DNA from 4 places in the Lysobacter xanthus genome. Region 1 is predicted to be linked to each of the others. Evidence: predicted binding sites of a transcription regulator. Region 1 holds the regulator's gene; each other region holds the start of a gene.
The links. The regulator FliA, encoded in region 1, starts transcription of late flagellar genes. The targets are predictions, from matches to a motif close to TAAAGTTTNNCNNNCNNNGGCCGATAA.

Region 1 (7,897 bases):
ATGCTGGCGATGGTGACCGTGCCGTTGTCGCCGCTGGTGCTCGATGCCTTCTTCACCATCAACATCGCGCTGTCGCTCGTCGTGCTGCTGGCGGTGGTCTACGTCAAGCGCCCGCTCGAATTCTCGATCTTCCCCAGCGTGCTGCTGATGGTCACGCTGCTGCGGCTCGCGCTGAACGTCGCGTCCACGCGCGTGGTGCTGCTGCACGGCCACCAGGGCGGCGCGTCCGCCGGCCACGTCATCGAATCCTTCGGCCAGTTCGTGATCGGCGGCAGCTACGCCGTCGGCCTGGTCGTGTTCGCGATCCTCACCATCATCAACTTCGTGGTCGTGACCAAGGGCGCGGGCCGCATCTCCGAGGTGTCGGCGCGTTTCATCCTCGACGCGATGCCCGGCAAGCAGATGGCGATCGACGCCGACCTCAATGCGGGCCTGCTCTCGCGCGAGGAGGCCAAGGCCCGCCGCGAGGACGTCCGCAACGAGGCGGACTTCTACGGCTCGATGGACGGTGCCGGCAAGTTCGTGCGCGGCGACGCGATCGCGGGCCTGCTGATCCTCTTCATCAACCTCGTCGGCGGCGTGCTGATCGGCATGCTGCAGCACGGCCTCGGCTTCGGCCAGGCGGCGCAGACGTATTCACTGCTGGCGATCGGCGACGGCCTCGTCGCGCAGCTGCCCGCGCTGCTCGTGTCCACCGCGACGGCGATGCTCGTCACCCGCGCGACGACCGAGCAGGAGATGGGCGACACGGTCAAGAAGCAGGTCTTCGGGCACCACCGCGCGCTCACCGTGTCGGCGGCGATCCTCGGCCTCGTCGGCCTCGTGCCGGGCATGCCGAACATTCCGTTCCTGCTCGCCGCCGGCGGCATGGGCTATGCGGCGTGGCGCATGAATCGCACCGCGCGCGAAGCGGCCGAAGCGCCGCCGCCGGAAAGCCTCTCGACCACTGCGGCGCCGTCGCCGAACGCCGAGCTGACCTGGGACGAGCTGCGCCCGGTCGAGCCGCTGTCGCTGGAAGTCGGCTACCGCCTGATCCCGCTGGTCGACAAGGCGCAGGGCGGCGAACTGCTCGCGCGGCTCAAGGGCGTGCGCCGCAAGCTGACGCAGGATCTCGGCTTCCTGATTCCGGCCGTGCACGTGCGCGACAACCTCGAGCTCGCGCCGAATGCGTACCGCGTCATGGTGCACGGCGTGCCGGTCGCGACCGGCGAACTGCAGCCCGATCGCGAGATGGCACTCGACCCCGGCCGCGTGTTCGGGCAGATCGACGGCATCCCGACGCGCGACCCGGCATTCGGGCTCGACGCCGTGTGGATCGTGCCGGGCCAGCGCGCGCATGCGGAATCGCTCGGCTACACGGTGGTCGACCCGGCCACCGTGGTCGCCACGCATCTCTCGCACCTCGTGCGCGAGAAGGCCGCCGAACTGCTGGGCCACGACGAGGTGCAGCAGCTGCTCGCGAACGTCGCCAAGGCCTCGCCGAAACTCGTCGAGGAACTGACGCCCAAGCTGCTGCCGCTGTCCACGATCGTGCGCGTGCTGCAGTCGCTGCTCGCCGAGAAGGTACCGCTGCGGCAGATGCGCCAGATCGTGGAGGCGCTCCTCGAGCATGGCGCGATGACGCAGGATCCGGCGCAGCTCGTCGCCACCGTGCGCACCGCGCTGGGCCGCTTCATCGTGCAGGAGCTCAACGGCCTCAATGCCGAACTGCCTGTGTTCACCCTCGCCCCCCAGCTCGAACGCGTGCTGCAGGACTCGGTGAACGGACAGGGCGCGGCGCTCGAACCGGGCCTCGCCGAGCGCCTGCACCAGAACCTCAGCGAATGCGTGACGCAGCAGGAAGGCCGCGGCGAACCCGCGGTGCTGCTGGTGCCCTCGCCGATCCGCTCGTCCATCGCCCGCCTCGTCCGCCACAGCGTCCCGCAGCTCGCGGTGCTGGCGTACGGCGAGGTGCCGGAGGACAAGCGCCTGCGGCTGGTGGGGTCGATCGGCTGACGCAATGTCGCGCACGCGGCATTCCTAACGGCCCGCCTCCCTGACCCGGGCCCGGTAGCCCACTCCGTCGGCATTCGGCGCCTGACGTCGTCACTGCGGCTCCGCGGACCGCGATCGATCCCGCGTCCGCAGCCCCGGCGACCGCCCACCCGTGCCTTCCGGCGAGCCTGACGGTTGACCGGGAAAGCGCCGCCGATTCTCCGGCGCCACCGCTCGCCGCGTCGTCGCCTCCGCAGCCCTCGGCCCACCCGGCCCGCGCCAGCGGCGCGGGCGTTCGTCGGCCCCAGGCGGCGGTGCCGCCTAGGCGGCGCCGACTCACCCCCACGGCCGCTCAAGTTCGACGCTTTCCCGTCGTGCCCCTCTGGCACGGGCGTTGCACAAGTCCCGGCATGAGCCGTCCGACCCTGCAATCCGCCACCGCCCGAGCCGAGGCCGTCGCATGAGAATCAAGCGTTTCGTCGCCCCCGACATGCGCACCGCGCTGAAGATGGTGCGGGAGGAGCACGGCCCCGACGCCGTGATCCTGTCGAACAAGCCCGTCCACGGCGGCATCGAGATCGTCGCGGCCACCGACTACGACGAGGCGATGGTGCAGCAGGCGCTGCGCACCGCCGCCGAGGCCGAGGAGGCCGAGCGTCCGGTCACCGCGCTCGACGCGATGCCGGCCTTCGTGCCGGCGCCGCCGATGCCGGTTCGCGCGCTGGAGACCGTCGCCGCCGCAGCCGCCCCGGCCAAGTCGATCTCGCGGGCCGACGCCATGATCGCCGCGCTCGCCGGCAACGGCGCGCAGGCCACCGCGACCCGCTCCGCGCTCGCCGAGCGCGCCCGCGCCGCAACGCAGGACAACGACCGCCCGGCGCTGTCCTCCCTGCTGCGCAAGCCCGAGCCCGCCGCCGAACCCGCGCCCGCCGCGCCGGTGAAGTCGGGCGACGACTTCCGCGCCCTGCTCGCCCGCCTCACCGACGCCGACGAGCCGACGCCGACCATCAGCGCCCGTGCCGCCGGCCTGGTGCAGGCGGAGGCCGAATACGTGCAGACCCGGGCGCAGGGCCACGTCGAGACGGACATCGCCCCGATCGAGATCGTCGAGGCCGCGGTCGCCATCGAGGCGCCCGTCGCCCGCATCGTCGAAACGCCGGCGCCCGCGCCGGTCGCCGCCCCCGACTTCACCCAGCTCGCCGCGATCCCCGCCGCACCCGTCGCGCTCGCCGCGCCGTCGTTCGTCGACGCCTTCGACCCGCTCGCCGAGATGGCCGCGGTGCAGGCACCCGCTCCGGCGATCGCACTGCCCGCGCCGGTGCTCACCGTCGCCGCGCCGCCGACGCTGCAGCTCGTCGTCAACCAGTCCGAGGACCCGACCATCGTCGCGATGCGCAACGAGCTCAGCTCGATGCGCCAGATGATCGAGCGCCAGATGGGCCAGTTCGGCCTGGAGCGCCTGCGCGGTTCGCCGGCGCGCGCGTTCGCCTTCGAGACCCTGCAGGCCTACGGTTGCGACGACGCGATCGCGCAGCAGATCGCCCAGCGCATCGATCCCAAGCTCGAGCCGTCGAAGGTCAAGGCGCCGCTGCTCGCCGAACTGGCGCGCATGCTCACCATCGCGCGCTCGGAACCGCTGGAAGACGGCGGCGTGTTCGCGCTGATCGGCCCGACCGGCGCCGGCAAGACGACGACGCTCGCCAAGCTCGCGGCCCGCTTCGCGCAGCGTCACCGCGCCCGCGACGTCGCGCTCGTCACCACCGACGTCGAGCGTCCCGGCGCCCGCGAGCAGCTGCATGCGCTCGGCCGCAAGCTGGGCATCACGGTGTGCGAGGCCGACGGCCCCGAAGGCCTCACCGACGCGCTCGACCAGCTCGTCGACTACCCGCTCGTGCTCGTCGACACCGCCGGCTACGCCGCGCGCGACAAGGCGCTGCTCGGCCAGGTCACCTGGCTGCGCGCCACGCGCAACCTGCGTTCGCTGCTCGTTCTGCCGGCCAACCTGCAGCCGCAGGACATGGCCGAGGCCGTTCGCCGCTACCGCATGGCGCAGCCGGAAGCCGTCGTGCTCACCAAGCTCGACGAGACCGGCCGCCTCGGCAGCGCGATCTCCGTCGCGATCAAGCATGGCCTGCCCCTTGCATACACCACGGCAGGCCAGCAGGTGCCCGCCGACCTCGAGGCCGCGGACGCGTCCCGCCTCGTGCTCCAGATCGAAAAACTCCGTCGCGCCGCCGACAACCCGCTCGCCACCGAGGAACGCCATGTCGTCGCCTAACCCCATCGCTTCCACCGCGCACGTCGCTGCGAACGAGCCGGGCCCGGTGCGCGTCATCGCCGTCGCCAGCGGCAAGGGCGGCGTCGGCAAGACCTCGGTGAGCGTCAACCTCTCGATGGCGCTGCAGAACGCCGGCCAGCGCGTGCTGCTGCTCGACACCGACCTCGGCCTCGCCAACGTCGACGTGATGCTCGGCCTCTCGCCGCGCTTCACCCTCGCCGACGTCTTCGCCGGCCGCTGCGAGCTCGCCGACACGCTGCTCGAAGGCCCGAACGGCCTGCTGGTGGTGCCCGCCGCGAGCGGCAAGCGCCACATGACCGAACTAACCCCGGCGCAGCACGTCGGCCTCGTGCACGCCTTCAGCCAGCTCGAGATGCCGATCGACGTGATGGTCATCGACAACGCCGCCGGCATCTCCGACAGCGTGCTGACCTTCTGCCAGGCCGCGCAGGACGTGATCGTGGTGGTCTGCGACGAACCCGCGTCAGTCACCGACGCCTATGCGCTGATCAAGGTGCTCACCCGCGAGCGCGGCGTGACCCGCGTGCAGGTGCTCGCCAACCAGGTCGGTCATCCGAGCGAGGGCCGCCAGCTGTTCGAGAAGCTCGAGCGGGTGACGTCGAAGTTCCTCGACGTCACGCTCAACTACCTCGGCGCGATCCCGCGCGACGAATGGCTGCGCCGCGCGATCCAACGCCAGGAAGCGGTGGTCGACGCCTTCCCGGCCGCGCCCGCCTCGATGGCCTTCCGCGAGATCGCCAAGCGCGCGGAGAAGTGGCAGACGCCGGCGGGCCCGCGCGGCCACGTCGAATTCTTCATGGAACGCCTGATCCCGACGGCGCGGAGCGCGACCGCATGAACATGACCGCGACGGCCGTCAAGGCCAATGTCTACAAGCAGACGCGCACCGCCAGCGCCGACTTCGATGCCAATGCCGTCGTCGTCAAGCACGGCGAGCTCGTGCGCCGCATCGCCCACCACCTCGCCGCGCGGCTGCCCGCGAGCGTGGAGGTGGACGACCTGATCCAGGCCGGCATGCTCGGCCTGATCGAGGCGGCGAAGAACTTCCAGGCCGACCAGGGCGCGGCGTTCGAGACGTATGCCTCGATCCGCATCCGCGGCGCGATGATCGACGAGATCCGGCGCGGCGACTGGGTGCCGCGCAGCGTGCACCGCCGCTACCGCGACGTGGTCGCCGCGACGCGCCAGGTCGAGCAGGCCAACGGCCGCGCGGCGAACTCGGCGGAGATCGCCAGCGTGCTCGGCGTCTCGCTCGAGGACTACCACCACATGCTCGAGGACGCCTCGCGCGGCCAGCTGCTCTCGCTCGACGAGCAGATGGACGACTTCGACGGCGAACCGCGACTGGCCGCGAGCTGCAACGTCACGCCCGCGCGCGAACTCGAACACACGGTCTTCCGGCAGGCGCTCGGCGAGGCGATCGGCAACCTGCCCGAGCGCGAGCAGCTGGTGCTGTCGCTGTACTACGAGCAGGAGATGAATCTGCGCGAGATCGGCGCGGTGCTCGGCATCAGCGAATCGCGCGTCTGCCAGATCCACGGCCAGGCCGTGCTGCGCCTGCGCGGCCGGCTGGGCGACTGGCGGGAAACCGCCGTGGAGCATGTCGAGGTGTAAGCCCGCGGCGGCCGGTCGTGGTGCCGGGTGCGTCGCGGCGGCCGGTGTGGAGGGCTGTTCCGTGCCGCGCTGCACGCAACGGCCGCGCCCAAGCGGCCGACATGCCCGTTTCCTCCCGCGTTGCGACGCGTCGCGGACATTCGCCGACCCATTCGTCCGCGCCGCCTCAAGAACCCCCTTTCCCCGCCGTTAGTCGGTCAAGGACCGCCCGGAACCCGTCCATGGACAAGAACATCAAGATCCTCATCGTCGACGACTTCTCGACGATGCGCCGCATCGTCAAGAACCTGCTCAACGACCTCGGCTTCTTCGACACCACCGAGGCCGAGGATGGCAACAGCGCGCTCGTGGAGCTGCGCAAGGCCAAGTTCGACCTCGTCATCACCGACTGGAACATGCCGGGCATGCCGGGCATCGACCTGCTCAAGGCGATCCGCGCCGACGACGTGCTCAAGACGATCCCCGTGCTGATGGTGACCGCCGAGTCCAAGCGCGAGCAGATCATCGAGGCCGCGCAGGCGGGCGTGAACGGCTACGTCATCAAGCCCTTCACCGCCGGCACGCTCGGCGACAAGCTCGGCAAGATCTTCGAGCGCATCGGGGCCGCCGCATGAGCGCCGCGCCGGGCATCGGCGAGCCCGAACGCAGCGCGGTGATCGCCAAGCTGCAGGCGGCGCTGTGGGCGCTCGAGCACGACGATCACGACGCCTGGCGCGCCAACGTCGACGAACTCATCCAGTGGCGCACGCAGCCGCTGGTGCAGGGCTTCGTGCGCCTCGCGCGCGAGCTCACCGCCGCGCTCGGCGACGGCAGCGGCAGTGCGGCATCCCTGCCGGAAGCCTGCTCGCGCCTCGAGCACGTCGTGCAGCTGACCGAATCCTCGAGCATGCGCACGCTCGACCTGATCGACGAATGCGGCCGCCTGCTCGCGCAGCTTCCGCCGCCGCAGGACGAGGCGCAGCGCGAGGCCGTCGCCGGCCTGCGCGCACGGTTCTCCGAGATGTCGCTGGCGCAGGGCTACCAGGACCTCACCGGGCAGATCATCGTCCGCGTGGTCGAACTGGTGCGCGCGGTGCATGCCGGGCTGGGCGACATCGTCGGCCCGTCCGAGCCGCTGCAGCTCCACAACAACCGCGGCCACGGCCCGGCGGTGGCCGGCGTCGACGCCGCCCCGGCGACGCAGGACAACGCCGACGAGCTGCTGTCCGCGCTCGGGCTCTGATCGACGGACGACGACGGCATGAGCGGTAGCGACGCCAACAGCGAGATCTGCGCCGACTTCCTCGTCGAGGCGCGCGAGATCGTCGACCAGCTCGGCGAGCAGATGGTCGTGCTCGAGCGCAGTCCCGAGGACCGCGACGCGCTCAACACCGTCTTCCGCGGGTTCCACACCATCAAGGGCGGCGCGGGCTTCCTCGACTTCCCGCAGATGGTCACGCTCTGCCATGCGGTCGAGGATCGCCTCGACGTCGCGCGGCACGGCGACAGCCCGCTCGATCCCTTCGCCTTCGACGGCGCGCAGCAGGCGATCGACCTGCTCGCCGACATGCTCGACTGCGTCGCCCAGGGGCGACCGCTGCCGGACGTGCCGCAGCCGCTGATCGACAGCATGCATGTCGAGGGACGCGCCGCCGCGCCGGCGGCGGCCACGCCGACGGTCAGTGCGAGCGACCTGCCGCTCGACCTCGACGATCTCGATTTCGACGCCCTGCTCGATACGTTCCACGGCAAGGGGGCGCTCCCCGGCGCCGCGCCGGTGTCCGAAGCACCGCCGCCGGCCGCCGTCGCCCCTGCGCCGGTTCCCACCCAGGTTGCCCGTCCCGAGCCGCAGGCCCCGGCGGGGCGCCGCAGCCCGGCGGCGAACGACGCCGGCGAGACCACGGTCCGCGTCGACGTGCGCCGCCTCGATGCGATGGTGAACCTCGTCGGCGAACTCGTGCTCGCGCGCAATCGCCTGAAGACCATCCGCCCGCGCCTGCGCGACGAGGACCTCGATCGCGCCGTCACCGT
Region 2 (7,897 bases), on a different contig from region 1:
CACCGTGCCGGTACCCAGCAGCGCGATCTCCGCCGCGACCGGACGTTTTCGCGCACCGACCGCCTGCCGTGCGAGCGCCGCCATCAGGCGACCGCCGGCTCGCGACGACAGGCACGCGCCACGCGCTGCAGCGCCGCCTCGATGTCGTCGAGCAGGTCGTCGACATGCTCGATGCCGACCGACAGCCGCAGCAGTCCGTCGCCGATGCCGGCCGCGCGACGTGCCTCGGGCGACATCGCGGCATGCGTCATCGTAGCCGGATGCGCGACGAGGCTCTCGACGCCGCCGAGCGATTCGGCGAGCGTGAAGCAGCGCAGCCCGTCGAGGAAGGCCCGCACGCCCGCCTCGCCGCCTTCGAGTTCGACGGCCAGCATCGCACCGAAGCCCGTCTGCTGCCGCGCGGCGAGCGCATGCCCCCGATGCGAGGCCAGCCCCGGGTAGTAGACCTGCCGCACCACCTCGTCGCCGGCGAGCCGGTCGACGAGCGCCTGCGTGTTTTCCTGGTGGATGCGCAGGCGCGCATCGAGCGTGCGCAGGCCGCGCAACGTCAGGAAGCTGTCGAACGGCGCGCCGGTGAGGCCGAGCGCATTCGCCCACCACGTGAGCCGCTCGTGCACCGCGGCGTCCCGCGCGATCGCCGCACCGCCGACCACGTCGCTGTGGCCGTTGATGTATTTCGTCGTCGAGTGGACGACGACGTCCGCACCGAACGCGATCGGCTGCTGCAGCGCCGGCGACACGAACGTGTTGTCCACGACCGCGAGCGCGCCGGCGGCGTGCGCCGCACCGATCGTCGCGTGCAGGTCGGTGATGCGCAGCAACGGGTTCGACGGTGTCTCGATCCAGACGACCGCGGCACCGCCCGCGAGCGCGGCGTCGCGCGTCGCGGCCTGCGTCAGGTCGGCGGTCACCAGCTCGAACGCACCTTTGGCGGCCAGCGCATTGAAGAGGCGCCAGCTGCCGCCGTAGGCATCGTGCGGCACGACCAGGCGGCCGCCCGCGGGCACGAGCGCGTGCAGCACCAGGGTGATCGCCGACATGCCGGTCGAGGTCACCACGCCGCCGACGCCGCCTTCCAGTTCGGCCAGCGCCTCGCCCAAAAGGTCGCGCGTGGGATTGCCGCTGCGCGTGTAGTCGTACTCGCGCTTGCACGCGAAGCCGGCGAACGAGAAGTTCGACGACAGCACCAGCGGCGGCGTCACCGCGCCGAACGCGGTGTCGCGGTCGATCCCGGCGCGCACGGCGGCGGTCGCACGGCGCAGGCTGCGCGGCGCGCTCACGCCGGCACCTCCGAGTCGAGCGCTTCGCGGAGGATGCCCTCGATCGCCTCGTGCTCCTTCAGGAAGGCATCGTGGCCGTAGCGCGAGCGCAGCACGCGCAGTCGCGTCTCGCCGCGCAGGCGCTGGGCGAGCGCATACGCGTCCGCGAGCGGCACCAGCCGATCCTGCTCCACCGCGACGAGCGTCACCGGCGTGGCGATCGTCTCGGGCGCGACGTCCTGCAGGTCGATCGACTCGGACAGGCGAAGGAAGGCCGCGGGCGCCGTGCGCGTGGCATAGGCCTGGCCGGCGTGGTCGAGGTAGTCCTCCGCGGGCACGTGCACGCGGCCGTCGACCACGCGCGCGTCGCCGAAGCGCTCCTCGAACTCCTCCGGCGTGCGGTAGCTCATCAGCGCGAGCTGCCGCGCGAGCACCAGGCCGTCGACGCCGTCGCACTGCAGGGCGCCGAGCTGCACCGCGCGGCGCTGCAGCGCACGCCAGGCGCACGAATACGGATGCGAGCGATGCGTGCCGCTGATGGCGACGAGCCGCAGCACCCGCGCAGGATGCCGCGACGCGAACTGCAGCCCCACCATCGCGCCGTACGAACAGCCGACGAAGGCGTGCAGGCGGCGGATGCGCAGCGCATCGAGCAGGGCCGCGATGGCGTCGGCCTGGTCGGCGGGATCGATCGGCGCATCGAGCGTGCCGTCGGCGCCCACCCAGTCGAGCGCGAGCACGGCGTGGCGCGACGGGTCGATGGCGCGGCCGCTGCCGACCTGCGCCTCCCACCAGCCGCGGGCCGGATCGGCGGGGCCGGCGGCCACGTGGCGATGTGCGGAGATGCCGCCCGCCACCAGCACCACCGGCGACGAGGTGCGGCCGGCGAGCTCGTAGCGCAGGCGGACGCGCCGCGCGCCGGCATGCCGGAAGTCGAGGTCCGCGTCGATCTCGCCGCGCACGGCGGGATACGGCAGGTAGGCGTCGGCGTCGAAGGCCTGCAGCGGCGCGTCGAGCGAGGCGGGGGAAGAAACGAGGCTCATGCGGAAGGCTCCGGGAAATCGGCGGGGCCATCGAGCCTGCGACGCCCCGCCCGCGAAGGCAGGGAGCCCGACCATCTTCCGGCATGACGCCGCAGGAGTTGGCACCTGGCACTCGCGTGCTGGTTGCCCCGGCGTCTAAGGGCCTGTCCCTCAGCCGGTCTCGATGGAGGCGTGCAGTCTGCCGCCAGGCCCCACGCTTGTCAATCGCTTCATTGCGATGAAGCGATGGATTACCCACGCGCAGTTCGCCGGCCTGTTCCGTACACTTGCCCGATGCGCCCGATCCTCTTCTCCGCCGCCCTGCTCGCGGCCCTCGCCGGCTGCGCGACGCAGCCCGCCCCGCCGACGCCGCCACCCGCCCCCAAGGCCTCGGCGCAGCCGCCCGCAGGCGTTCACGTCACCACCGTGCCGGAGCGCTTCGTCTCGATCGAAACGCCCGACGACGAGCTCGATTCCGCCGCCACATGGACGGGCGAGGACGGCCGCACCTGGGCGATCGTCACCGGCAAGTCGTCCAACCGGCTCGTGGTCTACGACGGCGACAGCGGCGAGCGGCTTCGCGAGATCGGCGGTACCGGCACCGGCCCGGGCCAGTTCAAGCGCCCGAACGGGATCGCGGTGCACGGCGACCTCGCGTTCGTCGTGGAGCGCGACAACCACCGCGTGCAGGTGCTCGCGCTGCCGGATTTCCGGCCGGTGGCGACCTTCGGCGAGACCGAGCTGCGCAGCCCATACGGCCTGTGGATCAGCGAGGTGGAGCCCGGCGACCTCGACGTCTACGTCACCGACAACTTCATGTACGGCCCGCGCTTCGACCAGCTGCCGCCGTTGCCCGAACTCGCGCAGCGCGTGAAGCGCTTCCGCGTCGACACCAGCGGCGTGGGCGGCGTGCGCGCACGGGTCACCGGCACGTTCGGCGACACGACGGACGCCGCCTCGCTGCACACGGTCGAATCCATCGCGGGCGACGCGGAGAACGACCGGCTGCTGATCGCCGACGAGGACGAGAAGCGCCCATCGACGCTGCGCGAGTACACGCTGGCCGGGCGCTACACCGGACGCAGCCTGCCGCAGGACGTGTTCGCCGCGCAGGCCGAGGGCGTCGCGCTGTGGACCTGCGCCGGCGGCGACGGTTACTGGATCGCGGTCGACCAGCTCGCGCCGCGCACCATCTTCCACGTCTTCGACCGCCGCACGCTCGCCGCGCGCGGCAGCTTCGAAGGCCGCGTCACGGCGCATACCGATGGCGTCGCGCTGCATGCGGCGTCGACGCCGAGCTTCCCGTCAGGCGTGCTGTACGCGATCCATGACGATCGCGCGCTGTCGGCGTTCGACCTGCGCGACGTCGCGCGCGCGCTGCATCTGTCGGAACGCTGCACGCAGTGAGCCGCCCGCGGCGCCACGTGGTCCTGGTCGGCGCGCTCGTCTTCGCGCTGCCGGCGGTGCAGGCGGGCAAGGTCCATCGCTGGGTCGACGCCCGCGGCGTCGTGCACTACGGCGACCGCGTGCCGGCGTCGGTGACGCATGCCTCCACCGTGCGCGTCGACGCGACGGGCGGCGAGCCGGCGGCGATCGCGGTGCTGCGCATCCAGCCCTCCGGCCCCGGCTACCAGGCGATTGCCGAAAGCCGCGTGTCGGGCCCGGTCGAGGTGCGTATGTACTTCACGCGGGCCACCAACGTGCGCGCCGATCCGGACCTGCCCGTGCGCACCGTCGTGCCGCCGCGCGGTCGCAGCGTGGTCGCCTACGTCGCCACCTCCGATCCGCAGACGGGCGGGGACTTCGAAGTGCGCATGGACGTCGTGCCGGGCGATCCGAACGCGCGCCCGATGGACGTCGAGTACCGACTGCCACTGCGCATGCGCGGCTGGCGCATCGACCAGGGCTTCGGCGGCGGCTTCAGCCACGACGACGAGCAGAACCGCTACGCGCTCGATCTCGCCGCGCCGATCGGCACGCCGGTGCTGGCCGCGCGCGATGGCGTGGTCATGGAGGTCGAGACCGATTTCGCGCGCGCGGGCCTCGATCGCGAGCGCTACGCCGGGCGCGCGAACCTGATCCGCATCCTGCATGCCGACGGCACGATGGGCGTCTATGCGCACCTCAAGCCCGAGGGCGTGCTGGTCCGCGAGGGCCAGTCCGTGCATGCGGGCGACGTGGTCGGGCTGTCGGGCAACACGGGATTCACCAGCGGGCCGCACCTGCATTTCGCGGTGCAGGTGAACCGCGGGATGCGGCTCGTGTCGATCCCGTTCCGGATGCGCGGGCCGCAGGGCCCGCTCAACCTCGGCGGCGACTGAGCCTCAGGCCTCCGCGAGCGCTTCGGCCTTCTCGCGCCATTCCGGTACGCGCTCGAGCTGGAACACCGAGCGCAGGTATTCCTCGTCGAGCGGAAGCCCGCCCACCAGCGAACAGGCGACATGCACGGCGCCGGGCACCCAGAAGCCCGACATGCGCACGGCACCCGGGCGGTGGTGGTAGGCCACGGCCTCGACGATCGGCATCGGCAGGCCCCACAGCCCCAGCAGGTAGGCGCCGGCTTCCGCGTAGTGCGGGCCGGTGTCGTCGGGGCCGCCGCGGTTGACGCCCGGCAGCAGCTTGCCGACTTCGGCCAGCAAGGCGGCGGTCGCCGCGAGTTCGCCACTCGGGCCGCTCAACAGCTGTGCGGCGAGCCGCGACGACCGGAGCGCACGCTCCTGCATCGCCTCGCGTTCGGTGGGGGACATCGCGCCGGCCTGCAGCGCCTCGGTGGTCAGCACCAGCCGCTGCAGGATGCGCGTTCCGAGCCGCGTCACCGCGGTCTTCATGTCGGTGACGGCGCGTCCCGCGGAGAAGTAGGCGGAATTGCAGAGCCGGAGCACCTTGGCGACCACCGCGGGATCCTGCGAGATCAGGGCCGCGATCTCGGCCGCGCTGACGTCCGGATCCTGCATCAGGCGCTCGAGCTCCATGTAGAGCTTCGGCGGCGGCGGCAGCGAGCCCACGCGGCCGATCGTCTGCACCAGCGTCGGGTTGGTGAGCAGGTCGCGAAGCTCCTGCACGCTCTCGACCGCCTCGATCAGCTCGCTGGCGTCGAGCGGCTTGCGCAGGAAGCGATGCGCGACGTCGAGCGCAGTCATCGCGTCGGTGCCGTGGCCGCGGTCGAGCAGCAGGATGCGCGCGGCCTCCGGATGCAGCGTCCGCACCTGTTCGAGGAGGTGCGCGCCCTGCATGGCGCCCACGCGCATGTCGCTCACCACCACGTCGACGCGGCGATCGCTCGGGATCGTCAATGCCTCGCCACTGGCGGCGAGCCAGCAGATGGTCCAGTCGAGCCCGAAATCGTTCAGCGCGAGCTGCAATTCGCCCGCCCGGCCGCCCTCCTCACCCACCATCACGATGTACACCGCGCCCCCCGTCCTTCCGCGTCTGAACCGGTTAACGGCGGCGGCCCCGGGTACTTGACGCCGTCCGGCGGCGGCCGGGCTCGGCCGTCCCGCTATAATCGGCGCCCTCCCCGAAACCTCTGCCGCGCCCCGTGCGCGCCGACGCCATGTCCGATGTTTCCCTGCAGGCGCTGCGCCGCCGCACGTTCGCCATCATTTCCCACCCCGACGCCGGCAAGACGACGCTGACGGAGAAGCTGCTGCTGTTCGGCGGCGCGATCCAGATGGCCGGCTCGGTCAAGGGCCGCAAGGCCGCGCGCCATGCGACGTCCGACTGGATGGCGCTCGAGAAGGAGCGCGGCATCTCGGTCACCTCCTCGGTGATGCAGTTCCCGTACGAGGGCCGCATCGTCAACCTGCTCGACACCCCCGGCCACGCCGACTTCGGCGAGGACACCTACCGCGTGCTCACCGCGGTCGACAGCGCGCTCATGGTCATCGACGTCGCCAAGGGCGTCGAGGAGCGCACGATCAAGCTCATGGAGGTCTGTCGCCTGCGCGACACACCGATCATGACGTTCATCAACAAGCTCGACCGCGAGGGCAAGAGCCCGATCGACCTGCTCGACGAGGTCGAGGACGTGCTCAAGATCAGGTGCGCGCCGGTGACGTGGCCGATCGGCATGGGCCAGCGCCTGAAGGGCGTCGTGCACCTGCTCACGGGCGAGGTGCACCTCTACGAGCAGGGCCGCAACTTCACGCGGCAGGACTCCTCGATCTTCGCCTCGATCGACGACCCCGAGCTGGAAGCGCGCATCGGCGCCCCGATGCTGCGCGAGTTGCGCGACGAGCTCGAGCTGGTCGAGGGCGCGTCGAATCCGTTCGACCAGGACGCCTATCTGCGCGGCGAGCAGACGCCCGTGTTCTTCGGCTCGGCGGTCAACAACTTCGGCGTGCAGCTGCTGCTCGATTTCTTCGTCGAGCATGCGCCCGCGCCGAAGCCGCGCGCGACGACCGGCCGCGACGTGCGGCCCGTGGAGGACAAGCTGTCGGGCTTCGTCTTCAAGATCCAGGCGAACATGGACCCGATGCATCGCGACCGCGTCGCCTTCATGCGCATCTGCTCGGGCGAGTTCAAGGCCGGCATGAAGGCCTTCCACGTGCGCAGCGGCAAGGAACTGAAGCTCGCGAACGCACTCACGTTCATGGCGAGCGACCGCGAGATCGCCGAGGCGGCCTATCCCGGCGACGTCATCGGGCTGCACAACCACGGCACGATCTCGATCGGCGACACGTTCACCGAGGGCGAGTCGCTGAGCTTCACCGGCATCCCGAATTTCGCGCCGGAGCTGTTCCGACGCGCGCGCCTGCGCGATCCGCTGAAGCTCAAGCAGCTGCAGAAAGGCCTCGCCCAGCTGTCCGAGGAAGGCGCGACGCAGTTCTTCCGCCCGCTGATGAGCAACGACCTGATCCTCGGCGCGGTCGGCATGCTGCAGTTCGACGTCGTCGCCTACCGCCTCAAGGACGAGTACGGCGTCGACGCGAGCTTCGAGCAGGTGCAGGTCGCCACCGCGCGCTGGATCCGCTGCGACGACGCGAAGAAGCTCGAGGAATTCCGCGAGAAGAACGCGATGAACCTCGCGATCGACGCCGCGGGCCAGCTCGTCTACCTCGCGCCCACCCGCGTCAACCTGCAGCTGGCCCAGGAACGCGCGCCCGGCGTGACCTTCATGGCGACGCGCGAGCACGCCCATGCGGTCGGCATCGACTGAGCGGACCTGCCACCCCGCCATTCGCCCCCGTATCGTAGGATGCGGGGATGGACGCCTCCCCCAGCCTGCCCGCCGAGCCCGGCCATGGCCTACGCCACGCCACCCATGAGCTCGCCAATGCGCTGACGCACGGGGTGGGGGCGATCGCGGCCCTCGCCGCGGGTTCCGTGCTGATCACGCTGGCCGCCATCCACGGCGACGGCTGGCAACTCGCCGGGGCGATCGTCTTCGGCGTCTGCCTGCTCCTCCTCTATCTCGCCTCGACCCTCTACCACGCGATCACCCATCCGGTGGCCAAGGCGCGGCTGAAGGTCTTCGACCACTGTGCGATCTACCTGCTGATCGCCGGCACCTACACGCCGTTCACCCTCATCGACCTGCGCGGCACGCTCGGCTGGGGCCTGTTCGCCGGCATCTGGACGCTCGCGGCGGCCGGCATCGTCTTCAAGCTGTTCTTC
Region 3 (7,897 bases), on a different contig from region 1:
CGCGGGCGCGGGGCGCGGCGAGGTCGCGCAGCGCATCGAGCGCGCGTTCGGCGCGCACGTCCTGGTAGACGTTGAGCGCGATGACGAAGCCCACGGAGATGCCCATCGTGACCGCATCGCGCCATTCGCCGACGCCCGCATACAGCGCGGCGACGGCGACGAGGAGCAGCAGCATCGGCTCGCCGAGGACGCTGGCCGCCAGTGCGATCCGGCCGCGGCGCGTGGCTTCGAGCGCGTTCGGTCCGTCCCGCACGAGGCGTGCGGCGGCCTCCGCCGCGCCGAGCCCGACCGGCGTGGACGCATCGCGCGATTCCGCCGGGGTTGCCGTCCGCATGCGCGTCTCCTGCCGGGTGGGTCGTCGCGACGATCGCGCATCCGGCGCGGCGTCGCCTTGATCGACCTCAATGTACCGGCGCTGGCGCGCCGCTCGTCAGTCGCGCATCGAGCCCGTTTCCACGAAGCGCCGGTGCCAGGACAGGGCCTCGCCGAGCAGATGCGGGGTCTGCAGGCCCGCGCCGTCGCGGCAGGCCCGGTCGAAGTAGTCCTGCAGCATCGGCCGGTAATCGGGGTGCGCGCAGTTCGCGATGATCGTGCGGGCCCGCTGCTTCGGCGACAGGCCGCGCAGGTCCGCGAGGCCCTGCTCGGTCACCAGCACCATCACGTCGTGCTCGGTGTGGTCCACGTGGCTGGCCATCGGCACGATCGACGACACGGCGCCGTGCTTCGCGCTGCTCGGCGACATGAAGACCGACAGGTAGCCGTTGCGCGCGAAGTCGCCGCTGCCGCCGATGCCGTTCATGATCCGGCTGCCGGCGATGTGCGTCGAATTGACGTTGCCGTAGAGGTCGGCTTCGATCATGCCGTTCATCGCGATGCAGCCGAGCCGGCGGATGATCTCCGGATGGTTCGAGATCTCCTGCGGGCGCAGCAGGATGCGGTCCCGGTAGAAATCGACGTCGCGGTTGAAGGCCTCGATGCCGTCCGGGCTCAGCGAGAACGACGTGGCCGATGCCATGCGCAGCGTGCCCTGCCGCAGCAGGCCGAGCATGCCGTCCTGGATCACCTCGGTGTAGGCGACGAGGTCCTCGAAGCCGCCTTCGGCGAGCCCGGCCAGGACCGCATTCGCGATGTTGCCCACGCCGGACTGCAGCGGCAGCAGCGTCGGCGCCAGGCGCCCGCGCGCGATCTCGTGGCGGAGGAATTCGATGAGGTGGCCGGCGATCCGGCGCGAGTCCTCGTCGGGCGGCGTGAACGGCGAATTGCGATCCGGCGCGTCGGTCTCGACCACCGCGACGACTTTCGCAGGATCCACGCGCAGGTAGGGCTCGCCGATCCGGTCGTCGGCATGCGTCAGCGGGATCGGGCGCCGGTTCGGCGGCAGCGCGGTGCCGTAGTAGATGTCGTGCATGCCCTCGAGCGCGGCGGGCTGCCAGCGGTTGACCTCGAGGATCACCTTGTCGGCGAGGTCGAGCCACGTCTTGTTGTTGCCGACCGACGAGGACGGCACCAGCAGGCCGTCTTCGCGGATCGCGCTGACTTCCACCAGCGCGACGTCGATCGGGCCGAAGTAGCCGAACCAGGCGTACTGCGCGACATGGCTCAGGTGGATGTCGATGTATTCGAGTTCGCCCGCATTGATGCGCTCGCGCACGGTCGGGTCGGACTGGTACGGCAGCCGCAGTTCCATGCACTTGACGCGCGCGAGTGCGCCGTCGAGTTCGGGTGCAGTGGACGCGCCGGTGAGCACGCGCACGCGGAAGGCGTCGCCCGCATCGTGCGCGGCATCCATTGCCGCGGCGAGCGCCACCGGCACGGCTTTGGGATAGCCGGCGCCGGTGAAGCCGCTCATGGCGACCGTGTGGCCGTTGCGGATGTGCGCGGCGGCCTCAGCCGCGCTGCAGGTGCGCGCGGCGAGTTCGGGATGGCGGATGCGGTCGTTCATGCGGCCATGGTCGGGGTGGCGATGTCGCGCGGCCGTCGCAGCGGCGGTATCAGGCGAAGTCGGCGGCGGTGAGCAGGTCGACGCCGCATTCCAGGCGCTCGAGCCAGTCGAGGAAGGCCGGGATCGCCGTGCCGCGCATCGGCAGGCCGTGCTGCGGGACGATCATCTCCGGATCGAGCGTGCGCACCATGCGCGCCCACAGCCGCGCCACGCGGTTGGAGCCCATGTAACGGCGATGGAAGCCCGCCATGGTCTCGACGTGGCGGTCGAAGTCCTCGACGAAGACGTACGGCGCCTTGCTCGGGATCATCGACGAGCCGACGTCGCCGGAGAACAGGATGCGGCTCACCGGATCGAAGAAGCTGAAGTTACCCACCGAGTGCATGAAGTGCGCGGGCATCGCACGGAGGTGGCTGTCCTCCATCGGGATGCGGCCGCCTTCGTCGGGCAGCAGCCGGTAGCGCTCGCTGCCGGCATTGTTCATGTAGCCGGGGACGAGGTGCGGCACGAAGCGGCCCCACAGCTTCGAGCAGACCACCATGGCCTTCGTGTACAGCAGCCACTTGTCGACCGAGCCGATGATGTCCGGGTCCTGGTGCGAGCAGAGCAGCCAGGTGAGGTCGGTGGGTTTCGCGAATGCGCCCATCGCGAGGATCAGCGGGTTGTAGAGCAGGGCGCCACCCGGATCGATCAGTGCGCTCGACGCGCCGTGCTGCACGAGGAACTGGTTGGCTTGGATGCCGTCGTCGCCGCGCACCAGGTCGCTGAAGGCCACGCATCGATGGCCGTCGCGCTCGTAGAGGATCGTCGCCATGGTCGTCCGTCCGGAAGTGGCGGAATTCTGCGTGCGACAGGCGGCCGCGACTTGCGCGCGATCAAGGCGCGCGCGGCGAAACTGCGGCAGGCCCGCTCGCCCGCGCGGCAGCAGGGGTGCAACGCTGCGGCGCGCCCGGGCCCCTGCAGGATCGGCCACGACCGGCCGATGATGGGGGCGTCCCCGCGCGGCTGCCCGACGTGACCTCTTCGTTCTGCGACCGACCCCTCGCCGCCCGTCGCGTGGTCCGCATGCTGGTGGCCGTGCTGGTGGTCGCGTGGGCCGCGGTGGCGGGCGCGACGGCGCCGCGCGAGGTCGTGCTGGCCGGCCGATGGGCTGCGGCTGCCGCGCCCGATGCGCCGATGCGGGCGTTCGATCCGTCGAAGCTCACCGCGTTCGGGCGTCCGCCGGGCGGCGCCCCGGTGCTGCTGTCGCCCCCGCCCGGCGGCTGGCCCGCGGGCGCCTGGGTGCTGTCCGTCGAATCCGCCGCATTCCAGCGCGTCACGCTGGACATGCCCGGTGCGCCGTCGCGCACCGCGCATCTGCTGCAGGCCGGCGACGCGCGTCCCGCCTACGGCCGGCTGGCGTTCGAGCTGCCGGCCCTGCCGGTGGACGGCGCGCCGCTGCGCCTGCACGTGGATGCGCGCGGCACGCTGCCGTCGCCGATGACGTTCGCGCTGCGCAGCGTGCCCGAGCAGGCGCGGGTCGAGGCGCGCTGGCTGGCCTTCGCCACCGCCTGCCTCGCCACGATGCTGGCGACCGCGGTGATCGCGCTGTTCTTCGGCCTGCGGCTGCGCGATCCGGCGTTCAACTGGTACGCCGCCTACGTCGTCTCGTATGCGGTGATCCAGGCGACGCAGAGCGGTTATGTCGTCGAGCCGCTCGGCTGGACGGCGATGGCCGCGACGCTGCCGACGTGGGGGCGCGCGGTGACCACGCTGTCGGTGATCGCCGCGGTGCTGTTCCTCGACCGCTTCGCCACGTTGCAGCGGCGCCTGCCGCGGCTGCGCCGCGTGCTGCACGGCTATTGCGGCCTGATGCTGCTGCTGGTCGCGGCCGGCTATTTGCCCGGCCTGCACGCCGCGGCGCGGGCACTCGTCAATCCCATGCTGATCCTCGGCGCACCGCTGGTGCTGGGCACCGCCGCGGCCGCCGCATGGCGGGGCTCGCGATCGGCGCTGCTGTTCCTGTTCGGCTGGCTGCCGCTGCTCGGCGTCACCGTGATCGGCAGCCTGCAGCTCTACGGCATCGCGGCCGACTGGACGTGGTCGGACGATGCCGCGTTCGCGGCCGGTGCGTTCGAGGCGATCGTGCTGTCGCTCGGCCTCGCCGAACGCGCGGCTTCAGTGCGCCGCCAGCGCGACGTCGCACGCGTGCTCGCCGACACCGATCCCCTCACCGGCGTGCTCAACCGGCGTGCGGTGCGCGACGAACTGGCGGCGCGCCTGCAGGGCGACGAGGCGTTGTCGGTGCTGTATCTCGACCTCGATCACTTCAAGCGCGTCAACGATCGCCTGGGCCACGAGGGCGGCGACCGCGTGCTGCGCCTGTTCGTCGACGTGCTGCGCCGTGTCCTGCGCGATCGCGACGTGGTGGGCCGCTACGGCGGCGAGGAGTTCGTGGTCGGGCTCGCGGCGGCCGGTCCCGAGGAGGCGCAGGCCGTCGCCGAGCGCATCCGCTCGAGCCTTCGCGCGCGGGCCGCCGTCGTCGAGGCGGACCTCGTGCTGACGGTGAGCATCGGTGTCGCCACCCGCCGGCGGGGCGAGTCACTCGACGACCTGCTGCGTCGCGCCGACGCCGCGCTGTACACGGCGAAAGACAGCGGCCGCGACCGCGTGCAGGCCGCCTGAAGCGCGGGGTGGCCCGCGGCGCCTAGAATGGCGGCCCGATCGCGCCAGGCGCCACGATGTCCCCGAAGTCCACCGTGGTGAAAGTCGAGCTGCAGGTGAGCGACATGGATCGCCACTACTACGCCTCGCACGCGCTCACCCTGGCGCAGCATCCCTCCGAGACCGACCTGCGCCTGCTGGTGCGCGTGCTCGCATTCGCGCTGTACGCCGACGAGCGCCTCGAATTCGGTCGCGGTCTGTCCGACGAGGACGAGCCCACGCTGTGGCGGCGCGACTACACCGGCGCGGTCGAGCAGTGGATCGAACTCGGCCAGCCCGACGAGTCGCGCCTGCGCAAGGCGGCCGGCCGCGCACGCGAGGTGGTGGTCGTCGGCTACGGCCGCAATGCGATGGATCCGTGGTGGTCGCGCAACGCGGCCACGCTGTCGCGCCTGTCGAACCTCACCGTGCTCGACTTCAGCGACGAGGAACTCGACGCCGCGCTTCCGCTCATGGGTCGCGGCGCGCGCCTCACCGCGATGATCCAGGACGGCGAGCTCCAGCTGATGGACGCCGAGCGCAGCGTCAGCCTTCGCCCGAACGTGCGACAGGCGGGCACCGCGCGCTGAGGCGCGCGTTTGGGCGGGGGCACCGCCCGCGCGCGGCGGTGTAGCCTGCAGGTGGCGGGCGCCGCCTCGGCATTCGACCGCGTTAGATCGAAGGCGGGGCCCCGGACTTCTCGAACACGAGCATGCTTGGTGCGATGCCGAAAACGCGGCGGCAGGTGCGGGTGAAATGCGCGGCGTCGGCGAAGCCGGCGTGGAGCGCCGCCTCCGTCCACGACATGCCGTGCGTCGCCGCTTCCACCGCGGCCTCGGCGCGCGCCCACATCAGCCAGGCGCGGAACGACGTGCCGGTCTGCGCGACGAACAGGTGGCGGAACCGCCCGGGTGAGAGGTGCACCGCCGCGGCGACGTCCTCGAGCCGCAGCGGCGTGGTCAGCCGGCCGCGCATCCATGCGAGCGCGGCGGTAATGCGCGCATCGGACGCCGGGGCCCGTGCCGGATCGCCGGCGATCGTGCAGATCGCGCCGCGTGCGCACTGCGCGAGCGACGCATCCGTCGCGCCCGCAGCGTAGTGCGCGCGCACCGCGGCGACCGCGCGTTCGCATTCCGCCGCGTCGAGCACGGCCACGTCGTGGCCGTCGAAGCGCGTGCGAAGCGCGACGCCCTGCATGGAATTGGGTTCGACGAAGATCGTCGCGATCGGTGCGCCGCAGCCGTCGAGTTCGTGGCGACGATCGGGCTGCACGACGACCGCGACGATGTCGCGCCATTCGGGCCAGGCGTCGCCGCGGATGCGGAAGCGGCCTTCGAGCGCGAGCGAGATCTGGATGGCGTGGTGCGCATGCGCCGGAACGCGGCCGACCTGCCGACCGATCCACAGGCTCCCGCCGGTCCAGACGATGACGCGACCGACGCCCGCGACGGCGCGCGGCGACGCGATGCGGTCGTGCCGCGCGGTGGCCGTTTCCGACAGGTCAGCCCGATTGTTCAAGACCCGACCTCCCGCGCTGCGGAGACTTCATGGCGTGGGCAAGCCGCCCACCTATCGAGGAGTCTCCAGATGAACACCGAAGCCACCCCGTCCTGCGCCTGCAACCCGTGCCCCGGCGCGTCCTGCACCTGCGGCTGCCGCACCCCGGCCGCGACGCCCTCCACCTGCACCTGCGGCTGCCAGTCGGCCCGGCCCTGCACCTGCAGCCCGCGTTGAAACGCCGAACGCCGGCGACGCATGCACCCGCGGCATCTTCGACCCTGCTCCCGGATTCGTCGATAGCTCCGCTCGCGGCCTGCGTGTCGTCGCCGGCATCGGCTGGCAGGAAATGATCGAACGCTGTCATTTCCGCCGGCCGGCCCACTGACAACACTGCGTCCACGGCAACCGCCGATTCCAGGACACCACCATGCTCCGCAGCACGCATCGCATCGCACCGCTGGTCGCCGCCGTCGTCGCGGCGGTCGGCCTCCTCGGCGTCACGGCGCCCGCCGCCGCCGTCATCCCGCCGTCGAACGGCATGGCGGCCCCGACCGCCCTGCAGGCGTGGACACCGCGCGCCGGCCACGCGACGGCGCTGGTCGCCATCGCCGCCGAGAACGACGGCACCGAACTCACCGACTTCGCGATTCCCTACGGCGTGTTCAAACGTGCCGGCATCGATACGGTGGCCGTCGCCGCGCACGAGGGCCCGGTGCGTTTCCGTCCGGCGCTCAAGGCGCAACTCGACCGCACGATGGCGGAGTTCGACCGGCTGCACCCCGAGGGCGCCGACTACGTGATCGTCCCCGCGCTGGTGCGCCACGACGATCCCACCGTCGTCGCGTGGATCGCCGAGCAGGCGCGCAAGGGCGCCACCGTGGTCAGCATCTGCGACGGCGCATTCACCCTCGGCGCCACCGGCCTGCTGAAGGGCCGCTGGGCGACGGCGCACTGGGCTTCGGAGAGCATGCGGTTGCAGATGTTTCCGACCACGCACTGGGTGCGCAACACGCGCTACGTCGCCGACGGCAACGTCGTCTCGAGCGCGGGCATCAGCGCCGCGATGCCGACGTCGCTCGCGCTGGTCGAGGCGATCGCCGGGACCGCACGGGCCACCGCCGTCGCGCGCGAGATGCAGGTGTCCGACTGGAGCCCGCGCCACGATTCCGAGGCGTTCCGACCGCACTACGGCAACCTGCGCGCCTTCGGGACCAGGTTGCTGCTGAATCCGTACCTGCGCCGGACGCATACGGTGGGCGTGCCGCTGGTGGCAGGCGTCGACGAGATCGGCCTCGCCATCACCGCGGACGCCTGGTCGCGCACTGGCCGCAGCCAGGCCGTGTCCGTCGCCGGGACGCCGGATGCGGTCGCCACGCGCCACGGCCTGCGCTTCCTGCCGGACGCGGTCGGCAGGACGAGTGCCGTCGACGTGGTGCTGCCGCCGCTGGCGGACGTTCCCGCGGGCCAGGCGTTCGATGCCGCGCTTTCGCGCCTCGAGTCGCGCTACGGTCGACAGACCGCGTACGGCGTGGCACTCGACTTCGAATACCCCGGATACACCCTGTGACCACGACGCTGCAGCCCGAACCCGACTCCGCGCCGCCCGCGCGTCCCGCGCCGCCGTACCGGGTGGTGCTGCTCGCCTACGAGCACATGAACGTGCTCGACCTCTGCGGGCCGTTGCAGGCGCTGGCGACCGCGAGCCGCCATTGCGACGGGGACGCACCGGCGCGGTACGAGACCGTCGTCGCGTCGGCCGAGGGGGGTCTGGTG
Region 4 (7,897 bases), on a different contig from region 1:
GTTGGACGTGACGTTGAGGTCGGCCTGCGCCGCGTTCATGCCACTCAGGGAAACACGGAAGCTCATGGGTTCACTCCTGGAATGCGTGCGACTTGGGAATCAGCCGATGCGGCGCACGGCCGAAAGCGGTTGCGGGCCGATGCCGGCGAGGTTGAGCACGAGGCCGCTGGCCTCGATCGAGACGCTTTCCACGCGCGAGGCGATGCGGGTCGACAGCGCCTGCGTCGACGTGCCGGTGCCGGTAGTCGCGCGGATGGTGTACGTGCCGGCCGGCGCGACGCTGCCGTTGGCGGTCTTGCCGTCCCAGGCCCAGGCGACATTGCCGGCGCCCGCGGCCTCGACGGGCACGCGATCGACCACCTGGCCGCTCGCGTCGACGATCTCGATGTTGATGACGCCGGCGCCGGCGGCGACGACTTCACCGTTCATGCCGGTGCCCGCCTGCAGCTGCACGGTATCGGTGTCGACGAGCGCGTTGTGCCCGACCAGCGAGGCCGCGCGGAGCGTCTGGTCGGACTCCATCACGTTGGCGACGGCGCCGAGCGCCTGCTGCATGCCGGTGATGCCCTGCACGGTGGAGAACTGCGCGAGCTGGCCCAGCATCTGCGTGCCTTCGAGCGGCTTGAGCGGATCCTGGTTCTTGAGCTGTTCGGTCATCAGGCGCAGGAAATCCGCCTGGCCGAGTTCCTTTTTCTTGGTGGTGCCGGCGACGGTGTACTGCGACAGCGCGTCGGTGGCGGAGCTGACGGTGGTCATGGCGAATGCGTCCCCGGGCCTCAGCGGCCCATGTTGAGGGTGGCCACCGCGAGCTCCTTCGCGGTGTTGAAGACCTCGACGTTCGCCTGGTAGCTGCGCGACGCGGAGATCATGTCGACCATCTGCGCCACCGGATCGATGTCGGGCGCGTAGACGTAGCCCTTGTCGTCGGCGAGCGGATTGCCGGGCTCGTAGCGCTTGAGCGGCGCCGCGGTGGATTCGGTGACGGTCTGCACCTTGACGCCGGCGAGCGCGGGATCGCCCTCGACGGGCGTCGCCTCGAACACGGGCAGCTTGGCGCGGAACGTGTCCGCCGCCGAACCCGAAATGGAGTCGGCATTGGCGAGGTTGGAGGCGACCGTCGACAGGCGGACCTGCTGCGCGGTCATCGCGCTGCCGGCGACGTCGAAGATGGGCAGGTTGCTCATGCGTCAGCCCTCACTGCCCGGTGATCGCGGTGAGCATCGTGCGCACCTTCGATTCGATGAAGTTGAGCGAGGCGCGGTATTCGAGCGACGCCTGCGCGAATGCGGCCTTCGCGCGCTCGCCGTCGACGGTGTTGCCGTCGAGGCTGGGCTGCGAGGTGGGTGCATCGAAGCGTGCGGCCTGCGCGGCGGCGCCGATCGCATCGCCGGTGGCGGCCGCGGCCGGATCCATCGCGGTGTTCAGCGCCTGGGCGAAATCGAGGTCCTGGGCGCGGAAGCCCGGAGTGTCCGCGTTGGCGATGTTGGCCGACAGCAGCTGCAGCCGCTGCTCGCGCAGGGCGAGGGCGGTGCCGTGGATGCCGAGGAACGAGTCGTTGGCCATGGCCCCTCCGGGGGCGGGATGTCGGAGGGACTTAGGCAAGGGGTGTGCCAGCGGCGGGGATCGGGCGTCCCGTCGGTCGGGCCCAGCGGTCGCCGTGCGGGGCGTTTCGTCCGCGGATGCGCCCGGCGACGTCGCTCCCGTCGTCGCGGGAAGCGAACCGCGAGCGCGGCACCGTTGCTACGGTGCGCGAAGGCGTCTGGGCCTTCTATTTCAATCGCTTACCTCGAGCGCAGCCGGACGGCGACGCCGCCACCATTACAGAGCGACGGCGCGCCTCACGCTGCCGCGCGCTTCTGCAGCGTCATGATCCGGTGCTCGATCCGCGACGCCAGCTCGCGCTCCGAATACTTCGGAACGAAGTCGTCGGCGCCCACGCGCTCCACCATCGCGTGGTTGAACACGCCCGAGAGCGAGGTGTGGAGCAGCACGTGCAGGCCGCGCAGGGCGGGGTTCCGCCGGATTTCCGTCGTGAGCGTGTAGCCGTCCATCGCCGGCATCTCGATGTCCGAAATGACCATCGCATAGCGCTGGGTCGGGGCCAGCCCGCCCTCGGCCATCTGCTGCAGGTGCTCGAGCGCCTGGCGGCCGTCGGACAGCAGGGTCGCCCCGAGGCCGAGCTGGTCGAGCAGCTGGCGGATCTGGTTGCGCGCCACGCGCGAGTCGTCCACCACGAGCACCTCGCGCGGGACGTCGCCGCTGATGGCGAGCGGCTGCAGGCCGCCGGTGTCGGTGACGCGCGGGGCGCATTCGGCGAGCACGCTTTCCACGTCCAGCAGCTGGATCAGCTCGCCGTGGAAGCGCGTCACGCCGGTGAGGTAATGGCATTCGCCACCCAGGTCCGGCGGCGGGTGGATGTCCTCCACCGCGATGTTGACGATGCGTTCGACGCCGGCCACGAGGAAGCCCTGCACGGTCCGGTTGAACTCGGTCACGACGAGGTAGGGCGCCTCGGGCGTACCGGGCGGCGAGGCATGGCCGACCGCGCGGGCGAGGTCCAGCACGGGCACCGTGCGTCCGCGGACGTCGGCCGCGCCGCTGAAGGCCGGCGGCAGCTGCGGCAGGGTGAACAGCGGCGGGCGCGGAATCACTTCCTGCACCTTGAAGACGTTCACGCCAAAAAGCTGACGCGAGCCCAGCCGGAAGAGCAGGAGCGCCAGCCGGTTGTGGCCGGCCAGGCGCGTGCGTTGGTCGATGCGGTCGAGGAGGTCGCGGCTCATGCCCGCGTTGTCGGCGTGGCCGGGCCTTCCTTGAGGCGGCGCGCAGCGCGCCGCGGCACGGCGATTGCCTAGGAGCAGGCATGAGACGGTCCGCCTTGCTCCCGATGCTCCAGCGCTACGTCGTCATGGCGATGTTCGTGGCCGCCGTGCTGGTCGCGCAGGCAGCGCGCGCGGCGGACGGCACGACCCCCGTGGCGGACATCCTGAAGGCGGCCGAGGCCGCACTCGGCGGTAACGGGGCGCAGGTCGAAGCCCGCGTGGACACCGCGGTCCGCATGCCGGCTTGCACGCAGCCGCTGCAGGGCACCGTGCTCGGGCCGCGGATGGCCGAGGTGCGCTGCCCCGACGCTGGCGGCTGGCGCCTGACCGTGCCGGCACGCGTGCGTCGCGAGGCGGACGTGGTGGTGCTCACCGCGCCGGCGCGGGTCGGGGTGGCGATCGAGGCCGGGCAGCTGGCGGTGCAACGGCGCGACGTGGCGGGAGGCGCGGCCGTGGGGATGGCCGACCCCGGGCAGGTCGCCGGGCGGATCCCGCGTCGCGCGCTGCCGGCGGGGGCCGTGGTCAGCGCGGGGGATCTCGCGGACGGCGCCGGGACGCTGAAGCGTGGGGATCCGGTGGTCATCGTCTCGCGCGCCGGGGGCATCGAGGTGCGGACCGGGGGCCGGGCGTTGGGGAACGCCTTGGGCGGCGCGGTCGTCGCGGTGGAAAACCTGGCCTCCAAGCGGATCGTGCGCGGGCGGCTGGTGGCGGACGGGGTGGTCGAGGTGCTGCAGTGACCGTTCGTCTGAACCGATTCCGACGAACTGCGGACGGGGCCTCAAGTCCGGCGGGCGGTCGCCGATACCGGCCCTGACCGCGCAATCCCCGGAGTTCGTCATGACCACCAAGATCGATGGCCTGAGCCCGCCCCCGGCCCGTGCCCTGGAGTCCGCCGCGTCGCCCGCCGTGGCGCGCGCCGGCACCGATCGTTCCGCTGCCGTCGTCGCGTCCCCGGCCGTCGACAGCGTACGCCTGACCGGCGAAGCCACCGGCCTGCAGGCCGCGTTGGAGTCGCAGCTGGGCCAGTCCGCGCCGATGGACATGGCGAAGGTGAGCGCCGTGCGCGCCGCCCTGGCCGACGGCACCTACCGGGTCGATCCGCAGGAAATCGCGAATCGTCTCGTCGCACTCGAGCGCCAGATGAGGGGATGACCCGATGCACGCCCTGTCCATGACCGCAACGTCGCCCGCGCAGGCGGGCGAAGCGCTCGATGCGCTCGAACGGGCGTTGCAGGAGGAGAGGCGTGCATTGCTCGACAACGACGCGGAAGCGCTCGTGCAGTCGACGCAGGCGAAGCTCGTCGCGCTGCGTCGCGCCGAGACGGTCGCACCGGGCCATGCCGAGGCCGAGCGCGTGATGGCGCTCGCCGAGCTCAACCGCGCGAACGGCATCCTGCTGTCGCGCCGTCGTCGTGAAGTGTCGTGGGCGCTGCGCCACCTGGGCCGCGTCGAGAGCTCCGGCGTGTACGATGCCGGGGGTCAGGCGGGCATGCGCCCGCAGTCGCGATGCCTGGGCGTGGGATGAGCGAGAACGAGCCGTCGAATCCGACCGCGGTACCCCACTGGAGCGCGCAGATGCGCTGGGCGGCGGACGTCGCCCCGATGGCGGTGCTGCTGCTCGACGCCGACGGCCATGTCGCCTATTCGAATGCCAGCGCGCACCGCCTCGGCGCGCGCCTCGACCCGTCGCTGACCGAATCCGAAGCCGCCCGTCGCCTGCTCGACCTCGTCAACGAGGGCGACTGGGCGATCGCCTGCGTGCAGGGTCATTCGCGCCGCGACGCCGGCGTCCGCGCCGACCTCGTGCTCGCGGTCGAGACCTTCTGCGGCATGGGCGACAACGACGGGCTGCGTTTCGTCGCGTTCACCGACGTCTCCGCACGGTCCGCGCGCGAGCGTGAACTTCAGCAGCGGCACGACGAGCTCGAGCGCGCCTACCGTTCGCTCGCCGGCGCGCAGGAACAACTGCTCCAGTCCGAGAAGATGGCGTCGATCGGCCAGCTGGCCGCGGGCGTCGCGCACGAGATCAACAATCCGATCGGCTACGTGCACAGCAACCTCGGCACGTTGCGCGAATACATGGGCTCGCTGTTCGGCATGCTCGAGGCCTATTCCGCCGCGGTCGCCGCCCCCGACCCGGCCGCGCATCGCGAGGAGATCCGCTCGCAGCGCCAGCGGCTCGACATCGATTTCATCCTCGGCGACCTGCCGCAGCTCCTCGACGAGTCACGCGAGGGCATCGAGCGCGTCACCCGGATCGTGCAGGACCTCAAGGAGTTCTCGCACGTCGGCCGCAACGAGACGATGCGGCCGTCCGACCTCGTCAAGGGCCTCGAATCCACGCTCAACATCGTGTGGAACGACCTCAAGTACAAGGTCAAGCTCGAGAAGATCTATGGCGAGATGCCGCTGGTGGAATGCCTGCCGTCGGAGATCAACCAGGTCTTCATGAACCTGCTGATCAACGCCGGCCAGGCGATCGCCGAGCGCGGCACGATCACGCTCGCCTGCGGCGAGGAGAGCGGCGAGGCCTGGGTGAGCATCGCCGACTCGGGCTGTGGGATTCCCGAGGAGACGCTCGGCCGCATCTTCGATCCGTTCTTCACCACCAAGCCGATCGGCCGCGGCACCGGCCTCGGCCTCGCGATCTCCTATCGCATTATCGAGAAGCACCACGGCCGGATCGAAGTGCAGAGCACGGTCGGGCAGGGCACCACCTTCCGCGTGGTGCTGCCGGTGCGGCAGCCGACCGCCTCGCGCGCCGAGTGAGCCTCGCGGCGACGAACGGCGTCGGCGTCGACTGAACCAGACAGCGTTGCCGCCGATAACCCGGTGACCGGGCGCCCCCACCCGGACCGCCCGGCCGCGACGCCGGACGTCGTCGCGTGCAGAAGGGAGCGAATGAGGCCGGGATCTTCAGGCGACATCGTGCTCGGCGAGCCCTTGCGCTTCGCCATCCATGACGCATCCGGCACGCTGCTGCTGAACCGCGGAATGGTCGTCGGCAGCGAGCAGCAGCGCGACCGCCTGGTCGCGCGCGGCTTCATGGTGGCGGCCGACGACCGCGCGATCGGTGCCGCGCGCGGCACCGCCGCGCCCTTGCCGCCGCTCCGGCTCGCCGATACCCCGGTCTTCGACGCCGTGCGCGACCTGGCCACGCGCCTGCAGATGCTGCACAACCAGCTGCTGACGCGCACCACGGGCGGCTTCGCGGCGGCGATCACGCGCATGGCGGCGCAACTCGACGACCTCGCCGCGCGCGATGCGGACGCCGCGCTGGCGTCGATGCACCTCGATGCCAGCGAAGACGGCCTCGCCGCGCGACTCGTGCATGCGGGCGTGCTGATCCGCGTCTTCGCGACCGCGCTGGGGCTCGATGCCCGCGAGCGCCTGTCCATCATCGCGGCCGCGCTCACCTACGACGTCGCGCTGACGCCGGTGGCGCGCGTGCTCAACCACCAGAGCAGCCCGTTGACGCCGGAGCAGCGTCGAGCCGTGGACGCGCACGTCGACGAGACCCACCACCTGCTGCGCGATGCGGATGTGTCCGATGACATCTGGCTCCGCGCGGTGCATGAGCACCACGAGCGGGTCGACGGCAGCGGCTATCCGCGTGCGCTCGCGGCCGACGAGATATCGCTCGCGGGCCGCATGCTCGGGATCGTCGACACCTTCAGCGCGATGGTGCGTCCACGCGCGTACCGCGACGCGGTGCTGAGCCGGGAGGCGCTGCGCGACATCTTCGTGGCGCGCAGCCGCTCGGTCGACGAGCGACTGGCCCATGCCTTCGTACGCGAGATCGGCATGTATCCGCCCGGTGCGCTCGTGCGTCTGGCCAGCCGCGAGATCGCGGTGGTGGTCCGCCGCGGCGCCGATGCCAAGCACCCCGACGTTCGGGTAGTGATGCAGGCCGACAGCGCACCGGCGTTGGCCTACCCGCGACGGGACACGTGCCGGGCCGAGCACGCGATCGTCGAAGGCATTCCGCAGCGGCGCTATCCCGGCCTGCAGCCCTCGATCCATCGCCTCTGGCGCGAGTGACGCCGCCGCGGGCTAGAAGCCCACTTCCTCGCCCGCCGCGCGCCGCTCGTGCGCACGGAAGGCCTCGCGTACATGCTCGCGGAGCTCGTCGTCGTTCCACGGCTTGGTGAGGAACCGGTAGATCGCGCCGTGGTTGATCGCCTCGGTGATCGTGGCGAGGTCGGTGTAGCCCGACAGCACCATGCGCACCGTGTCGGGATACAGGTCGCGCACGCGGGCGAGGAACTCGGTGCCGCTCATGTCCGGCATGCGCTGGTCGGAGACGATCACCTGCACGCGGTTGCTGGCGAGCAGGTCGAAGGCTTCGCGAACCGAATTCGCGGTGAGGATCTGGTAGCCGTCGCGACGGAACAGGCGCACCAGCGAGCGCAGCACGTTCTCCTCGTCGTCGAGCAGCAGCAGCGTGCGCTCCGGGCGCGTCTGGGCGAACGCCTCGGGCAGCAGGAAGCGCTTGCGGATCAGCTCGCCGAGGCCTTCGGCCGGTTGCGGGGCGCTGAAGATGTAGCCCTGGAAGAAGTCGCAATGGTTGCGGCGCAGGAAGCCGAGCTCGGCCTCGCTCTCGACGCCCTTCGCGCAGACCTTCATGTCGAGGCGATGGCCCATCGCGATGATGCCGCGCACGATGGCCGCCGACCGGGTGTCGCTCGTGACGTTGCGGATGAAGCTGCGGTCGATCTTCAGGCGGTCGAGCGGATACTGGGCGAGCGCCGCGAACGACAGTCCGCCGAGCCCGAAGTCCTGCACCGTGAGCGTCGCACCGAGCTCGCGCAGGCCGACCAGCGTCTCGTAGGTGTGGCGCGCGTCGAGCGACAGCGCGTTTTCCGGCACCTCGAATTCCAGTGCATTGCCCGGCAGGTTCAGTCGATGCAGCAACTCGCCGATGCGATCACGGCAATCGGGCTGCGCGAGCAGCGTCGTGGGCAGGTGCATCGAGATGGTGAGGTAGTCGATGCCCTCGTCGCGCCACTGCGCGAGCTGCCGTGCGGCCGCTTCGACCACCCACGAGCCCAGTCGCGCCGAGAGGCCGACGCGCTCGA

Region 2: the regulator FliA is predicted to act here: its motif matches at 5,784-5,810, upstream of ACY35P_RS10190 (HDOD domain-containing protein).
Region 3: the regulator FliA is predicted to act here: its motif matches at 2,902-2,928, upstream of ACY35P_RS00490 (GGDEF domain-containing protein).
Region 4: the regulator FliA is predicted to act here: its motif matches at 3,598-3,624, upstream of flgM (flagellar biosynthesis anti-sigma factor FlgM).

What each region holds. Positions count from the first base shown of each region.
Region 1 is NZ_BAAGAB020000058.1:6,794-14,690, forward strand. It holds gene flhA (flagellar biosynthesis protein FlhA) at 10-1,995, shown strand; gene ACY35P_RS12305 (AAA family ATPase) at 2,435-4,252, shown strand; gene ACY35P_RS12310 (MinD/ParA family protein) at 4,239-5,111, shown strand; gene ACY35P_RS12315 (RNA polymerase sigma factor FliA) at 5,108-5,887, shown strand; gene ACY35P_RS12320 (chemotaxis response regulator CheY) at 6,109-6,501, shown strand; gene ACY35P_RS12325 (protein phosphatase CheZ) at 6,498-7,109, shown strand; gene ACY35P_RS12330 (chemotaxis protein CheA) at 7,128-7,897, shown strand, end outside.
Region 2 is NZ_BAAGAB020000038.1:6,887-14,783, reverse strand. It holds gene ACY35P_RS10215 (homoserine dehydrogenase family protein) at 1-84, opposite strand, end outside; gene metB (cystathionine gamma-synthase) at 84-1,280, opposite strand; gene metX (homoserine O-succinyltransferase MetX) at 1,277-2,302, opposite strand; SAM riboswitch class I at 2,371-2,472, opposite strand; gene ACY35P_RS10200 (phytase) at 2,576-3,688, shown strand; gene ACY35P_RS10195 (peptidoglycan DD-metalloendopeptidase family protein) at 3,685-4,602, shown strand; gene ACY35P_RS10190 (HDOD domain-containing protein) at 4,606-5,688, opposite strand; gene ACY35P_RS10185 (peptide chain release factor 3) at 5,835-7,439, shown strand; gene trhA (PAQR family membrane homeostasis protein TrhA) at 7,487-7,897, shown strand, end outside.
Region 3 is NZ_BAAGAB020000001.1:88,600-96,496, reverse strand. It holds gene ACY35P_RS00505 (cation-translocating P-type ATPase) at 1-334, opposite strand, end outside; gene ACY35P_RS00500 (acetyl-CoA hydrolase/transferase family protein) at 431-1,942, opposite strand; gene ACY35P_RS00495 (oxygen-binding di-iron domain-containing protein) at 1,992-2,756, opposite strand; gene ACY35P_RS00490 (GGDEF domain-containing protein) at 2,957-4,606, shown strand; gene ACY35P_RS00485 (YaeQ family protein) at 4,663-5,214, shown strand; gene ACY35P_RS00480 (helix-turn-helix transcriptional regulator) at 5,297-6,142, opposite strand; gene ACY35P_RS00475 (DJ-1/PfpI family protein) at 6,552-7,691, shown strand; gene ACY35P_RS00470 (GlxA family transcriptional regulator) at 7,688-7,897, shown strand, end outside.
Region 4 is NZ_BAAGAB020000048.1:12,582-20,478, reverse strand. It holds gene flgE (flagellar hook protein FlgE) at 1-66, opposite strand, end outside; gene ACY35P_RS11455 (flagellar hook assembly protein FlgD) at 100-756, opposite strand; gene flgC (flagellar basal body rod protein FlgC) at 777-1,184, opposite strand; gene flgB (flagellar basal body rod protein FlgB) at 1,195-1,563, opposite strand; gene ACY35P_RS11440 (chemotaxis protein CheV) at 1,839-2,780, opposite strand; gene flgA (flagellar basal body P-ring formation chaperone FlgA) at 2,861-3,556, shown strand; gene flgM (flagellar biosynthesis anti-sigma factor FlgM) at 3,657-3,971, shown strand; gene ACY35P_RS11425 (flagellar protein FlgN) at 3,976-4,344, shown strand; gene ACY35P_RS11420 (ATP-binding protein) at 4,341-5,588, shown strand; gene ACY35P_RS11415 (HD-GYP domain-containing protein) at 5,721-6,860, shown strand; gene ACY35P_RS11410 (EAL domain-containing protein) at 6,873-7,897, opposite strand, start outside.